Regions from separate parts of the Lentibacillus sp. Marseille-P4043 genome, predicted to be linked through region 3. Evidence: riboswitches for the same ligand, from Rfam matches in the RefSeq annotation. Region 3 holds a riboswitch; each other region holds the start of a gene.
What was found. A riboswitch is a leader RNA that binds a small molecule or an ion and turns the genes downstream of it on or off. The one in region 3 is predicted to bind cobalamin.

Region 1: another riboswitch for cobalamin. It lies ahead of C8270_RS05910 (ribonucleoside-diphosphate reductase subunit alpha); the one in region 3 lies ahead of C8270_RS02845 (acyl-CoA thioesterase).
Region 2: another riboswitch for cobalamin. It lies ahead of C8270_RS08835 (ABC transporter substrate-binding protein); the one in region 3 lies ahead of C8270_RS02845 (acyl-CoA thioesterase).
Region 4: another riboswitch for cobalamin. It lies ahead of C8270_RS13715 (DUF4430 domain-containing protein); the one in region 3 lies ahead of C8270_RS02845 (acyl-CoA thioesterase).

Annotation. Positions count from the first base shown of each region.
Region 1 is NZ_LT984884.1:1,154,600-1,157,786, reverse strand. It holds gene C8270_RS05910 (ribonucleoside-diphosphate reductase subunit alpha) at 1-1,878, opposite strand, end outside; cobalamin riboswitch at 2,024-2,232, opposite strand; gene C8270_RS05905 (alanine/glycine:cation symporter family protein) at 3,167-3,187, opposite strand, start outside.
Region 2 is NZ_LT984884.1:1,805,990-1,809,176, forward strand. It holds gene C8270_RS08820 (6-carboxytetrahydropterin synthase) at 1-28, shown strand, start outside; gene queE (7-carboxy-7-deazaguanine synthase QueE) at 25-747, shown strand; gene C8270_RS08830 (hypothetical protein) at 752-1,240, shown strand; cobalamin riboswitch at 1,293-1,479, shown strand; gene C8270_RS08835 (ABC transporter substrate-binding protein) at 1,702-2,682, shown strand; gene C8270_RS08840 (FecCD family ABC transporter permease) at 2,666-3,187, shown strand, end outside.
Region 3 is NZ_LT984884.1:535,791-538,977, forward strand. It holds gene C8270_RS19685 (hypothetical protein) at 27-185, shown strand; gene C8270_RS02840 (YaiI/YqxD family protein) at 559-1,002, shown strand; gene C8270_RS02845 (acyl-CoA thioesterase) at 1,034-1,504, opposite strand; cobalamin riboswitch at 1,628-1,810, opposite strand; gene C8270_RS02850 (DUF2087 domain-containing protein) at 2,538-3,107, shown strand; gene C8270_RS02855 (MFS transporter) at 3,181-3,187, shown strand, end outside.
Region 4 is NZ_LT984884.1:2,773,778-2,776,964, reverse strand. It holds gene C8270_RS13725 (helix-turn-helix transcriptional regulator) at 1-206, opposite strand, end outside; gene C8270_RS13720 (ECF transporter S component) at 372-869, opposite strand; gene C8270_RS13715 (DUF4430 domain-containing protein) at 876-1,316, opposite strand; cobalamin riboswitch at 1,461-1,639, opposite strand; gene C8270_RS13710 (ATP-binding protein) at 1,693-3,187, opposite strand, start outside.

The sequences.
Region 1 (3,187 bases), 620 kb from region 3:
GGCAACAGCATCCTTTAATTCTAGCCAACGATCCGCCTCATACCCTTTTCGCTCAAAATAATCACCCGTTTGCCACTCTGATCCAGTAAACTTACTATATGTGCCTTTTTCCTTTGCGAGTTCCATTGATGATTGAATCGCATAGTAAGCGATGTCCTCATATAATTCATCCGCATATGCAACTGCCTTATCCGACTCCCAATAAATCCCTTTCTGTGCAAGCAGGTGATGCCATCCAAATGTACCAAGACCAACCGCTCGATACGTTTGATTTGTTACCTGAGCTTGTCCAACTGGCATCGTATTCAAATCAATCACATTATCAAGCATCCGCATCTGAATCGTAATCAATCGTTCTAAAACACCTGCTTCTACAGTTCGCGCAAGATTAACCGAGGATAAGTTACACACAACAAAATCACCTGGCTTACGAATGATCACAATATTCCCCTGCTCATCCTGATATTCATTGGTAATGGTTGTTGCTGACATATTCTGCATAATTTCTGTACATAAATTGCTACAATAAATTGCTGTTTGACCTTTTCCGCGCACATGTTTATTCGGATTTTGCCGATTTGCCTCATCACGATAAAACATGTACGGTGTCCCCGTCTCTAATTGAGCAACCATAATCCGCGCCATAATATCCATCGCCCGATATGTTTTTCGTGGCAAAAGTGGATGATTCACCGCTTCTTCATACTTCTCTGTAAAATAGCTCTGATCTGATTCATCATAAAAATCCTCTAAACCAAGTGCAGCACCATTTTCATCCTTCCAGCCCATCATCTGTTTCACCTGATGTGGACAAAATGTATGCCACTCGCCAATACTTCTCCCGTGCTCATCAACTTCCTGCAACTTTTTCATAAATAAATCAGGAATGGCTACACCTGTAAAAATATCATGGGCCTTGCGCCGTTCATCCCCATTATTCGTTTTCAAATCAAGAAACCCATCCATGATATCTTTATGGAAAACATCGAGGTAAATAGCTACCGCCCCTTGTCGCTGTCCAAGCTGATCGACACTAACTGCTGTATCATTCAGTAAACGAATCCACGGAACAACCCCAGACGAATTTCCCTTAAATTTTTTTATATCTGATCCGAGTGCACGTACCTTGCCGTAATAAACACCAATTCCACCGCCATCCTTGCTTAACCTAGCAATATCCCAGTTATTCAGATAAATACTGTCCAATGAATCGTCAACCGTATCAATAAAACATGAAGAAAGTTGGCCAAAACACTTCCCCGCATTAGCTAGTGTCGGTGTAGCTACTGTCATGTATAAATTGCTCATTGCCCAATATGCTTCTTTGACCAATTCAAGCCGATTTTCCTTTGCTTCATCCTTCATCAATGTCATCGCAATAATCATGAACCGTTCTTGCGGGAGTTCGTAAATGTTACGGTCATGATCCCTTGTTATGTACCGATCAGCAAGTAAAAACAGGCCAATATAATTGAACAGTTGATCACGTTCTGGTGCAATCTCCCTTCCTAGTGCTGTTATTTCATCTTTGGAATAATAGTTTACTAGATTGGATGAATAGATTCCCTTTTCGGTTAACACCTCGATTAGTCGGTAAAAATCGCCATAACATTGTTCCGAATCATATCCGCGATTTGTCGCTGCCTCCTGATAAAGTTCATTTAAATACATACGCGCCGCTACAAACGTCCATGCCGGTTCATCCATCGCAATATTATTTAATGCATAAAATAATGTATGCTGATTTGCATCTGCTTTTGAGCTATTTAATTGGTTGATTTGCTGTTTCACTTCTCGAACATCTAGCCCATATGTTTCAGCAACAGCATCGATTTGTTCTAATACATCATTAACCTCAGTAGATGTTTTTGTCATCATGTGTTAATCGCTCCCTTTTTGTTTTAGGGAATTAAAAAATCCACCCAAGTAACAATTGAGTGGACGAAATGATAGTAGTTAAAAAGCGTACAGGAGTCCTGTTCCATATGACTATCATCTCATCTTCTCAATCCCCGAAGAAGTTGAAATTTCTTAAGCGAGACAGGTCTACTGACTAATGCTTCACCCTACTCCTGAGCCCTTCCCATATAAGAGACTGTTCAATTCTTTAAACGTCTATGCTTATACAGTGGTTTTGCTCATTTTCGTCAGCGTTTACAGTTGCGGGGGCAGTTCTGGCTTTTCACCAGATTCCCAATTAAGCCAAATGGCATCTGTGCTTAAGGCAAAATACTATATATAGTTTTATCGACATTTTAATACACAATATATTGTAAATCATGTCTAAGTTCATACTAAATGAATTCTTTCCTTTTAGCAAGGATAAAAATAAATGTTATATAACTCAACTTTCGCACTAATAAAATAAGATCAAACAATTAGCTGAAGCAAACTTGGAACCAAACTTGGAACGTTTCTAATAATTGCCTTGACAATGCGAAGTAACTAAGAAATTGCTCTATCGCCGTTCCGGAAATACACTACGCTTTCCGGGGGCGGCTGCTGAGCCTCCTTAGGCCAACACGACGTTGGTCATGAAGGCGTTGCCACAGGACGTGGCGATCTTAGCCTTTACTCCCTTTTCGCACTGCGGGGTCTCACCGATGCCTTTCCTCCCCCCAGGAGTCTCCGCGTATTTCCTCCACTGGTATTGCATTTACTACCATTAACTGTAGTAGTATGTATTCCGTCAAGTCACATCCTACCGCGTCACTAGTCTGGGTGAGTGGAGGGTGGTGACTCCTGCGGGAACAGCACGTGTCCGAAGACCCCGCAGGAAGTGGTTTTCTTCCGAGGAGGCTGAGGCCGTGCCCGCGGAAAGCATCCACCCGGAGCGATCCCGGACGGTGGGAAATGCGTGTACTTATAGAAAAGAGCCCAACAGTCGCAGTTTGTTTAAGATTAATCCAAAGTCAACTTGATCAGTGAATCCCAATCCTTCCTCATTTTATCAAAGCTTATTTATCCATTTCACACTGCAAATGTTGAATTAGAATAAATAATGAGCGATAATTCTGATGGAGTTCGAGCACAATCATCATTAGAAAAGTGGTGATCCTATAATAAAAATAGCAGAAGAGAATTCTTCTGCTATTTTTATATTTATTAACTTTTCCCTGTTTGAACCTTAAAAGAATTACTATTTAAATTTAACCGTTCACAATTCCTATTTACCTTGATCGTTTGA
Region 2 (3,187 bases), 1.3 Mb from region 3:
CCGTCCAAAGGGGGATGATGTTAAATGAAGCTGCCAGTACTAGAAATATTCGGGCCGACAATTCAGGGAGAGGGAATGGTAATCGGGCAAAAAACAATGTTTGTCCGGACCGCGGGCTGCGACTATTCTTGCTCCTGGTGTGATTCTAAGTTCACGTGGGATGGATCAGAAAAGGAAAACATCCAAATGATGGAGCCGGAAGATATTTGGGAGGCATTACAGGAACAAGCAGGCGGACGTTTTGGCCATGTAACCATTTCTGGTGGGAATCCCGCATTGCTTGCAGGGTTAGATAAACTTGTTGATCTGCTTCATGACCAGCAAATAAAAATCGCACTTGAGACACAAGGAAGCAAGTGGCAGCCATGGTTCGTAAAGATTGATGAGCTGACCCTTTCGCCAAAACCACCAAGTTCTGGAATGCGGACAAATTTTGACATACTTGATTCCATTATTGATTCTTTAACATTGCATCAGCAGGGATCATTCAGTTTAAAAGTTGTTATTTTTGATCAAGCAGATTTAGACTATGCAACTAGGCTTCATCAAAGCTATCCAGATGTTCCAATATTTTTGCAAGTAGGAAATGATGACACCGCAAACGCTGACGATGGGAAGTTGCTTGAGCATTTGCTGCACCGGTATGAATGGTTGATTGAATTGGTAATGAATAGCGACGTGCTGAAAGATGTACGCGTTTTGCCACAACTGCATACGTATTTGTGGGGGAATATGCGGGGAGTTTGATTGGGTGGTAAGCACGCGCGGCGGTGGTCGGTATCGGCGCGAGAGCAGAAACATCGGCGCGAGCGCGGAAACATCAGCCCGAGAGCAGGAACATCGGCGCGAGAGCAGAAACATCGGCGCGAGAGCAGAAACATCGGCGCGAGCGCGGAAACATCAGCCCGAGAGCAGGAACATCGGCGCGAGAGCAGAAACATCAGCCCGAGAGCAGAAACATCGGCGCGAGAGCAGAAACATCAGCCCGAGAGCAGAAACATCGGCGCGAGCGCGGAAACATCAGCCCGAGAGCAGAAACATCGGCGCGAGAGCAGAAACATCAGCCCGAGAGCAGAAACATCGGCGCGAGCGCAGAAACATCAGCCCGAGAGCAGAAACATCGGCGCGAGCGCGGAAACATCGTCCCGAGCGCGGAAACATCGGCGCGAGGACGAAAACATCGGCGCGAGAACCAAATCATCATCCAACAAAAGCCAGAACATTGTCACATATTGTCTAATTTTCCCTGTTCTAGTGGTTGAAAATGGTGTATACTAAAAATTGTTAAATTAAATATACATAGAAGATTGGGTGTCTTTTTCAATAAAGACTTAATAGGGAAGTTGGTGAAACTCCAACGCGGTCCCGCCACTGTAAATGGTTGTAGCCTGTACAAACCACTGTGTACACGATGTATATGGGAAGGAACAGGAAACGATAACCATGAGCCAGGAGACCTGCCCGAATCTGATATGCCAGTAAACCTACGAGGATAGGGAGGTGTATGGTCGATCGGTAGAAGCTTGTGGTTTATTCTATACGCTTAGAGCGGAGTCCATTGTAAACATCTCTTGTTGTAGAGGTGTTTTTTTGTTTTATAGGTTGTTTTGAAAATGGAAGGCAGTTTATTTTAAATTTGTTTTTAATCAATAACTTCTTGAATGCGCTTTAATAAGAGTAGGAAAACAGGAGGAAAAAGAAATGAAATTGAAAAAAATACAGTTACTATTACTGATGATGATCATGTTTATCGGAATATTGGCGGGCTGCGGCGCCTCAGAGGATGATGCCGAAAAAGATAACAACAGTAATGAAGATGCGAAAACAGAACAGACAGAGGAAGCCAATTTTCCTGTAACCGTTACAGATGGAACTGGTGAAGAGTTAACAATTGAGGAAAAACCAGAACGCATTGTGTCGGTGTTGCCAAGTAATACGGAAATTGCCTTTGCATTAGGCCTTGGTGACCAAATTGTCGGAGTTTCCGATCACGACAATTATCCGGAAGAAGCGGCGGAAAAAGAAAAAATCGGTGGTTTGGAATTGAATGTCGAAAAAATCCTTGCACTTGACCCGCAATTGGTTTTGGCGGATCAAACAAATGATGAGAAGGCACTGAAACAGATTGAAGAGTCAGGAATTCCAGTATTAACTGTTGGGGAAGCAACTGATTTTGAGGGAGTCTATGAAACTATTGAATTGATTGGAAAAGCAACTGGAGCACAGGAAAAAGCAGATCAAGTTATTGGTGATATGAAAGATAAATTGACAGCACTTGAAGAAAAGGCGAACACGATTAAGGAGGATGAACGGAAAAAGGTATATATGGAAATATCACCTTCTCCAGAGATTTTTACCGCGGGAAAAAATACATTTATGGATGAACTATTATCTGTTATAAATGCTGACAATGCCGCTGTAGATCAGGATGGTTGGGTTAAAATGAATGAAGAATCCGTTATTTCCATGAATCCGGACGTTGTGATTACGACATATGGATCGTATGTGGATGATCCAGTTGCTGAAGTAACCGGACGAGAAGGCTGGGAGGACATCACGGCAGTTAAAAACGAGCAGATCTATGATGTAAATGCTGATCTTGTTAATCGTCCAGGCCCTCGTTTGGTTGAGGGAGCGGAGGAACTTGGTAAGGCGATCTATCCAGATGTTTTCAAAGACTAAAAAAATAAGTGCCTATCCCATCTTGTTGCTGGTTTTGATCGTAGCTGTATTGATGGGGGTCTCCATTGGCACGGTAAAAGTTCCAATCGAGGCTATTTTGAGGATCTTATTTGCCTCGATTACACAGACATCTATACCGGATTCAGTAGACACGATGTATGAAAATATTGTGATGGACATTCGGATGCCGCGTGTCATTCTATCAGGCATTGTTGGTGCATCACTCTCCATTGCTGGGGCAGCTTTTCAGGGGTTATTGCGGAATCCCTTGGCTGACCCCTATACCCTTGGCGTATCATCCGGGGCCAGTGTTGGTGCGGTACTGACGATCTTTTTTAATCTGTCCTTGCCGTTTCTTGGTTTGTACACATTACCTGTTTTAAGCATTATTGCATCGTTTTTTACTATTTTCATTGTGTTATTTTTTGCGAAACGTGTGGATCGAACAATGCGAGTGGAGACAATTATTTTAACCGGGGTCATTTTTAGTTCGTTTCTTGGAGCT
Region 3 (3,187 bases):
CCCCTTGCAGAAAGGGGGTGAAAATAGTGGATATGATTTCACTTCTAACGGCTATTGTGAGTCTTGTTACGTCAGTTGTTGGGCTTGTTACCACAATTGTAACAACGTACCGGGATTTATATAGGCGGAAAGAAAAGAATCCTTCGCCGACCCAACCGGAAAAGGATTCTAGAAAAAACACCTAAGTGAGAGGGATTCAATTCCCTCTCCTTACCACTATTATATTCATATCATACCCTCATTATAACAAAATAGTCAAGGAGCTGATCTGGTGCAAACTACAACTTTCATTATTTCTATTGTTTCGATCTTAATAAGTTGTACAACACTAACCATTATTTTTAAGACAAAAAGAAAAGGTAGCTAATAGTGCTGAAAATTGCGTAATGCGTAATGGGTGAAGCTTTATGATACCTAAAAAACCGAACAATACTTTTGGTCTAATTCTCCAATTTTGCTAAAGAAGAAGTGTAGAAAAGCATACAAAACCACAAATCTAGTGCTTTCAAATAATTTCTGCTATCATTATCACTATCAAACAAAACAGGAGAGAGAACAATGAAAGTTTACGTTGATGCTGACGCTTGTCCAGTAAAGGATACGATCATTTCCATTGCAAAAAATAATCAAATCCCTGTCTTCCTTGTAAAAAGTTTTGCCCACTACTCCAACAACCAAGAGCCACAAGGAGTTGAGACGATCTATGTCGACACCGGGGCTGACTCTGCTGATTACCGAATCATGAAATTGGCACAAAAAAATGACATTATCGTTACACAAGATTATGGTCTTGCTTCTTTAGGTTTAGCAAAAGGGTGCATTGTTTTGCATCATAAAGGATTCGCGTATTCAAATGAGAATATCGATCAACTCCTGCAAACACGTTATGAAAGTGCTATGGCTAGAAAAGGTGGCAAACGTACCAAAGGACCCAAAGCGTTTACAGCTGAAGATGAAAAAAAGTTTAGCGAACTATTTAAAAAAGTGATTGAGCAGTATTGATTAGTCCCCACTGCTCCGATGCCCCCTTTTATTATCGTATGTTCGCTCGATTTTCTCGATTCTCTTTCCTTGATGGAGCCGTAAGATATAACCTTTTCTCTTCCTCGGTTACCGGAAAAACATTCGGGACTGGAACCGGCTTCCCTTCTTCGTTAACGGCTACCATGGTAAGAAAGGATTCTGTTGTCAGTCTTTCCTCATTTTTAATCAAATCATGTGCGGTAACTTTCACATACACCTCCATTGAATTTGTCCCTGTATACGTCACGAATGCTTCTAATGTTAATGAATCCCCAACCTTTGCCGAAGAAAGGAAATCAACAGAGTCAATCGACGCTGTGACAACTGCACTTTTTGCATGCTTCATCGCAGTTAATGCAGCAATTTCATCAATATAAGCTAGTACTTTTCCACCAAATATTGTATCTAAATGGTTTGTATCCGGCGGTAGTACTAAACGTGTTTGAACGGTTTTAGAATCTTGTATAGCTATTTGTTCCATCGAATTATCCTCCTAAAATAAAAAACACCTTTCATAATAGAAGATGTTAAAAGTAAAATGCATACTAAAATTTAGTTACATCATATGTATTAACGCAACACCCTCCTATTTCCCGTAGGATTAAAAATGTTCTTCCCTATGGCAGGTCTCCTGGCTTCGAATCATCAAATCACTTTCCTTCCCGTTTCCCTTTTGAAACAGTGGTATCAAAGGATTCTCCTCATTACAGTGGCGGGACCGCGTTGGAATTTCACCAACTTCCCTTTTCAACTTTTTATACAAGTCACCATAAGGCAAATGTATTCAATTGTATTTAGTATATCACCTTTTATAATTCTATGGGTGTTTTAATGATCAAACAGTTAGCTGAGGCAAACTTGAAACGTTTCTAATAATTGCCTTAACAACTTTGGTAAACCTAAAGACTGTTAAGATTGAGGCTGCGATTACTCGCCCTATTGAAAACATTTGTTGATTTATATACAAAATGTGTAATAACTAAAAAATTGCTCCTTCGCCGTTCCGGAAATACACTGGTTTTGCATTTACTACCATTAACTGTAGTAGTATGTGTTTTGCCAAGACACATTCTACCGCTTCACTAGTCCGGGTGAGTGGAGGGTTGGTGACTCCTCGAAAAAGAAAAGCACTTTTTCTTCGTGCGATGTATCGCTGGCGTAGCCTTCCTTGTCCTGCGGGAACAATGGTTTTCGGTGGGGCGAGTTAGCGCAGCCCCAGCACGTGTCCGAAGACCCCGCAGAGTGGTTTTCTCGAGGAGGCTGAGGCCGTGCCCGCGGAAAGCATCCACCCAGAACGATCCCGGACGGTGGGAGATGCGTGTACTTATAGAAAAGAGTCCAGCAGTCAAAACTTGTTTAAATGTGATTAATCCAAAGTCAACTTGAGTAGTGAATATCCATCCTTTCACATTTTTTCAAGGCTTATTTGTCTATTTCACGCTGCGAAAGTTGAGTTGTAATACTTATCTAATTAGATTATAATCTAATTAGATAAGCGTTAGGAGGTTACATATATGCAACTGGACCGTATCGTCAACTTTCATAAAACAATTGGAGACAAAACAAGAATTCAAATCATTGCCCTGTTAAAAGATGGCCCGCTCCATGGTCAAGCGATTGCCGGAAAGCTCGGGCTAACGCCGCCTACTATCTCCTACCATATTAATAAACTAAGAGAGATCGATATTATTTATCAGCGAAGAGAGAAAAATACGATTTATTTTTATTTAAATAAGAAAAAGCTGGCATTTATGGCGGATGCCATTCTTAGGATTGGAGAAGAAAAGGAAATGGAACAATTTCAGGTTAATGACGAAGAGAAATATAATATTATCCAAAACTTCTTTCAAGACGGAAAGCTAAAGAATATTCCCGCACAACGTAAAAAGAAGCTTATTGTTTTGGAACACCTTGTAAATGGTTTGGAAAAAGGCAGAACATACAGCGAAAAAGAAATCAATGAACACATAAAACAATTTTATGGCGACTTTGCAACAATTAGACGCGAATTCATCATGTGCCAGTTTATGTCAAGGCAAAATAGTGAGTATGAATTAAACCCAGAAGAACTATGGCTGATCTAGTCAGCCTATTTTTTTTACCAACTAATTAGATACATATTAAATTAGATGGAATTATAACTAGGTGGTGATATAAATGAAAA
Region 4 (3,187 bases), 2.2 Mb from region 3:
GCGCACAATGCGACAATCGTCGTCCAATTTGCACAAGTTCGCTTCTTTTCAATTTGTACAAGTGTTTTCTTAGAAATGCCTAAAACAGCTGCCATCCGGTCCTGCGTATAATCATTCTCCACACGGATTAATTTGATTTTAGCAGAAAGGGAGTGTATGATCGATTTCTGATCCATTGTAGACACCATTCCTATTACAGTTTCCATACCTTCCTATCTATCATAATTCGCTCTATTAGAAAAGTCAAAGCCAAAAAATTAAAAGTGTTTTGCGAGGAAATCTATGCTTAGGTATTTTTTCAAAAACAACAATCTTTTTAATAACGACCAAATTAAAGTACCATCCCTAACATAGGAATGGTACTTTGGTCGTTACAATCGTTTTTCCGTATAACGTTTGAAAAAGAATGAGATGACTGGATATAGCAGAATCATAAATAACGCATTTCCAATGGCATGATACGTGTCAAACGGCAATCCTGCTAGATAATAAGGAATAAATTTTCCCGTGATCGAGTAGTTTGTCAAGGAAATAATCAACCCATAAAAATACCCGCTGAATATGGCAAAAATAACGATAAGGCTTAATGGAATTCGCTTTGATAGCTTGCCTAACATTCCACTCATAAAGCCAATCATCGCCCACGAGATAACTTGCCAAATTGTCCAGATCCCCATTCCCAACATCATATTTGATAAAAATGTCGTTAACAGTGCTAAGCAAATTGCTGCTACAGGGCCTAAAAATATTCCACAGATGATAATTAGAGATGTAACGGGTTGTACGTTAGGCATGAAAGCGAATGCATATCTCCCTACAACAGCAAGGGCTGCCAGCAATGCAAGTAAGGTTAATTTATATGTATTCACTTCCTATCATTCCCATTTTTGTAAATCGAATGAAACTTCATCTCCAGGGGATAATTCAATATCTTTTGCCCCTTCCATTGCTGTTTCTCCATTCACAAAAAACATCCATGCGGTTTGTTCACCCTTATCCTGTGCTACCCCTTCAATTGATGTAATATATGCGCCGTCAAAATCGGTTTCAATCGTAAAGTTTTCCTCCATGACATCCATTAAATTTGCCCCATCTTCAATGGCAACATCCTTTTCATCGATATATTCCGTTTCTTTATCTTTTGATATTGTAATTGTGACTGTATCTTCGCTTTCTTCCCCTTCACTATTGCTTTGTTGTTCGGTTTGATTGTCGTTCGAAGTCGCTTGCTTCTCTTGTTCATCGCTGTCTCCGCACCCAGTTAATAAACCGATAATAACGATAAATGATGCCAATGTAAATAAACTTTTACGCATTTTCTTTTCCTCCCTGTTTAATAACATAAATGGTATAAATAGAAAAAAGCTGACACACGTGACGAGTCAGCTGCAAAAGACAATCGAAATATATATCATCCATATGAATTCGGTTGTCCCAATTGCTTATACCCTCGAAGCAGATGAAACGTTGATAAATTGGCAGGTCTACTGACTTGTGATGATTCCCTACTCTAGAGCCTTCCCATATGCATTGCATACAGTGGATATCCCTATTTTGTACATCACATACAGTTGCGAGGACAGTTCCAGCTTTTCACTGGATTCCCTTTTAAGCATGTGCACCAATTTCAACTACTTGTTCAATTTTCTTACCATGAAAATAGTATCATAAACTTAAGAAAATGAACATATTTTACGTATCTTTTAAATTTGTCGGAACTTTAAAGGTAAAGGTAGTCCCCTGGTTTAGTTTGCTTTGAACGGAAATGGTCCCATGATGCGCATCAATAATGTTCTTGGCAATTGCTAGGCCTAACCCAGTTCCTTTTTTCTTTTTATTCCGTGTTCTTGATTTATCGGCTTTATAAAAACGTTCGAAAATAAATGGCAAATCTTCTTCCGGAATACCACTGCCATTATCTTCAATCGTAACATAAAATTCTTCAGACGATGAGACAACCGCGACGTTTACGAAACCTTTGACACCAGTGTGGCGAATCGCATTATCAATCAGATTTGTAAAAACTTGTTCCATTCGATCAGGATCACAGTTCAGTGCTGCATTTGTTATTTCCTTTTTCAAATGTAACGTGATTTCATTATCATCAGCAGTTCCTTTGAATTTTTTGAGGATCCGTTCAACAAATTGTTCCACCTGAACGGTTTCTAAATTCAACTGAATATGACCTGCTTCCATCCGCGCCAGGTCCAGCAATTCACTAACAAGTCGACCCATCCGCTGTGATTCCTCGTGAATAATCTGTGCTAACTCATTCTTCTCCTCTGTACTTTCTGCCACATTATCGACAATTGCCTCACTATATCCTTGTAATAAAGAAATTGGTGTTCGTAATTCATGGGATACGTTGGCGATAAAATCTTTCCGTAATTTATCTAGCCGTCGTTCCTCGGTCATGTCCCGGATAACAGCAACTGCTCCGCGCACATATTTCTGATCGTATAATGGGGTCATAATCATTACCCAATTTCTACCTTGTAAAATAATTTCTTTTAAAACTTCTTTTTCTCCTTGAACAACTTCCTGTAAGACTTGGTTTAACTCACTAGGCAGCTTTTTTTCCTCTTCGTTTATTGGCAAATTGTTTTCAAAGTACCAATCTTGAATAAACCGTTCTGCAGGTGGATTGATTACCATCATCTCGCCATTTCGACTTAATGTAATAACACCATCTGCCATGGAATTTACAATACTTGAAAGTTGTTCTTTCTCTTGCCGTAATGCGTTAATATGAAATTTCAACTGTCTCCCCATTCGATTAAATGCCATTGCTAATTCACCAATTTCATCATGAGTCAAAATTGGTACTTTTGTATTAAACTCGCCTCTTGTTAAATCGAAAGCAGCTTCCCTCATTTTGATAAGTGGTGACGTGATTCTGGTTGATAAGAAAAAGGCAAAAATTGTTGTTAGGATAATTGCAATTCCAGCAGCAAGAAAAATTATTTTTGTTGTCTCTGCCTTTGTTTGGTTGATGACATCTAGTGATTGATAAACGAACACGGCTTTATTTTTTTCGGGAACAGGAATACCAACAATCATGATTTCCGTATCTGTCCCTGGTATCATCGTTTGTTTTTTCACTTTATCATTTTTGGTCAATACATCAGCTAGATCCTGATCCGTTTCCAACCAACTTTCCGTTAACTTGGATAATTGATTTTTATTG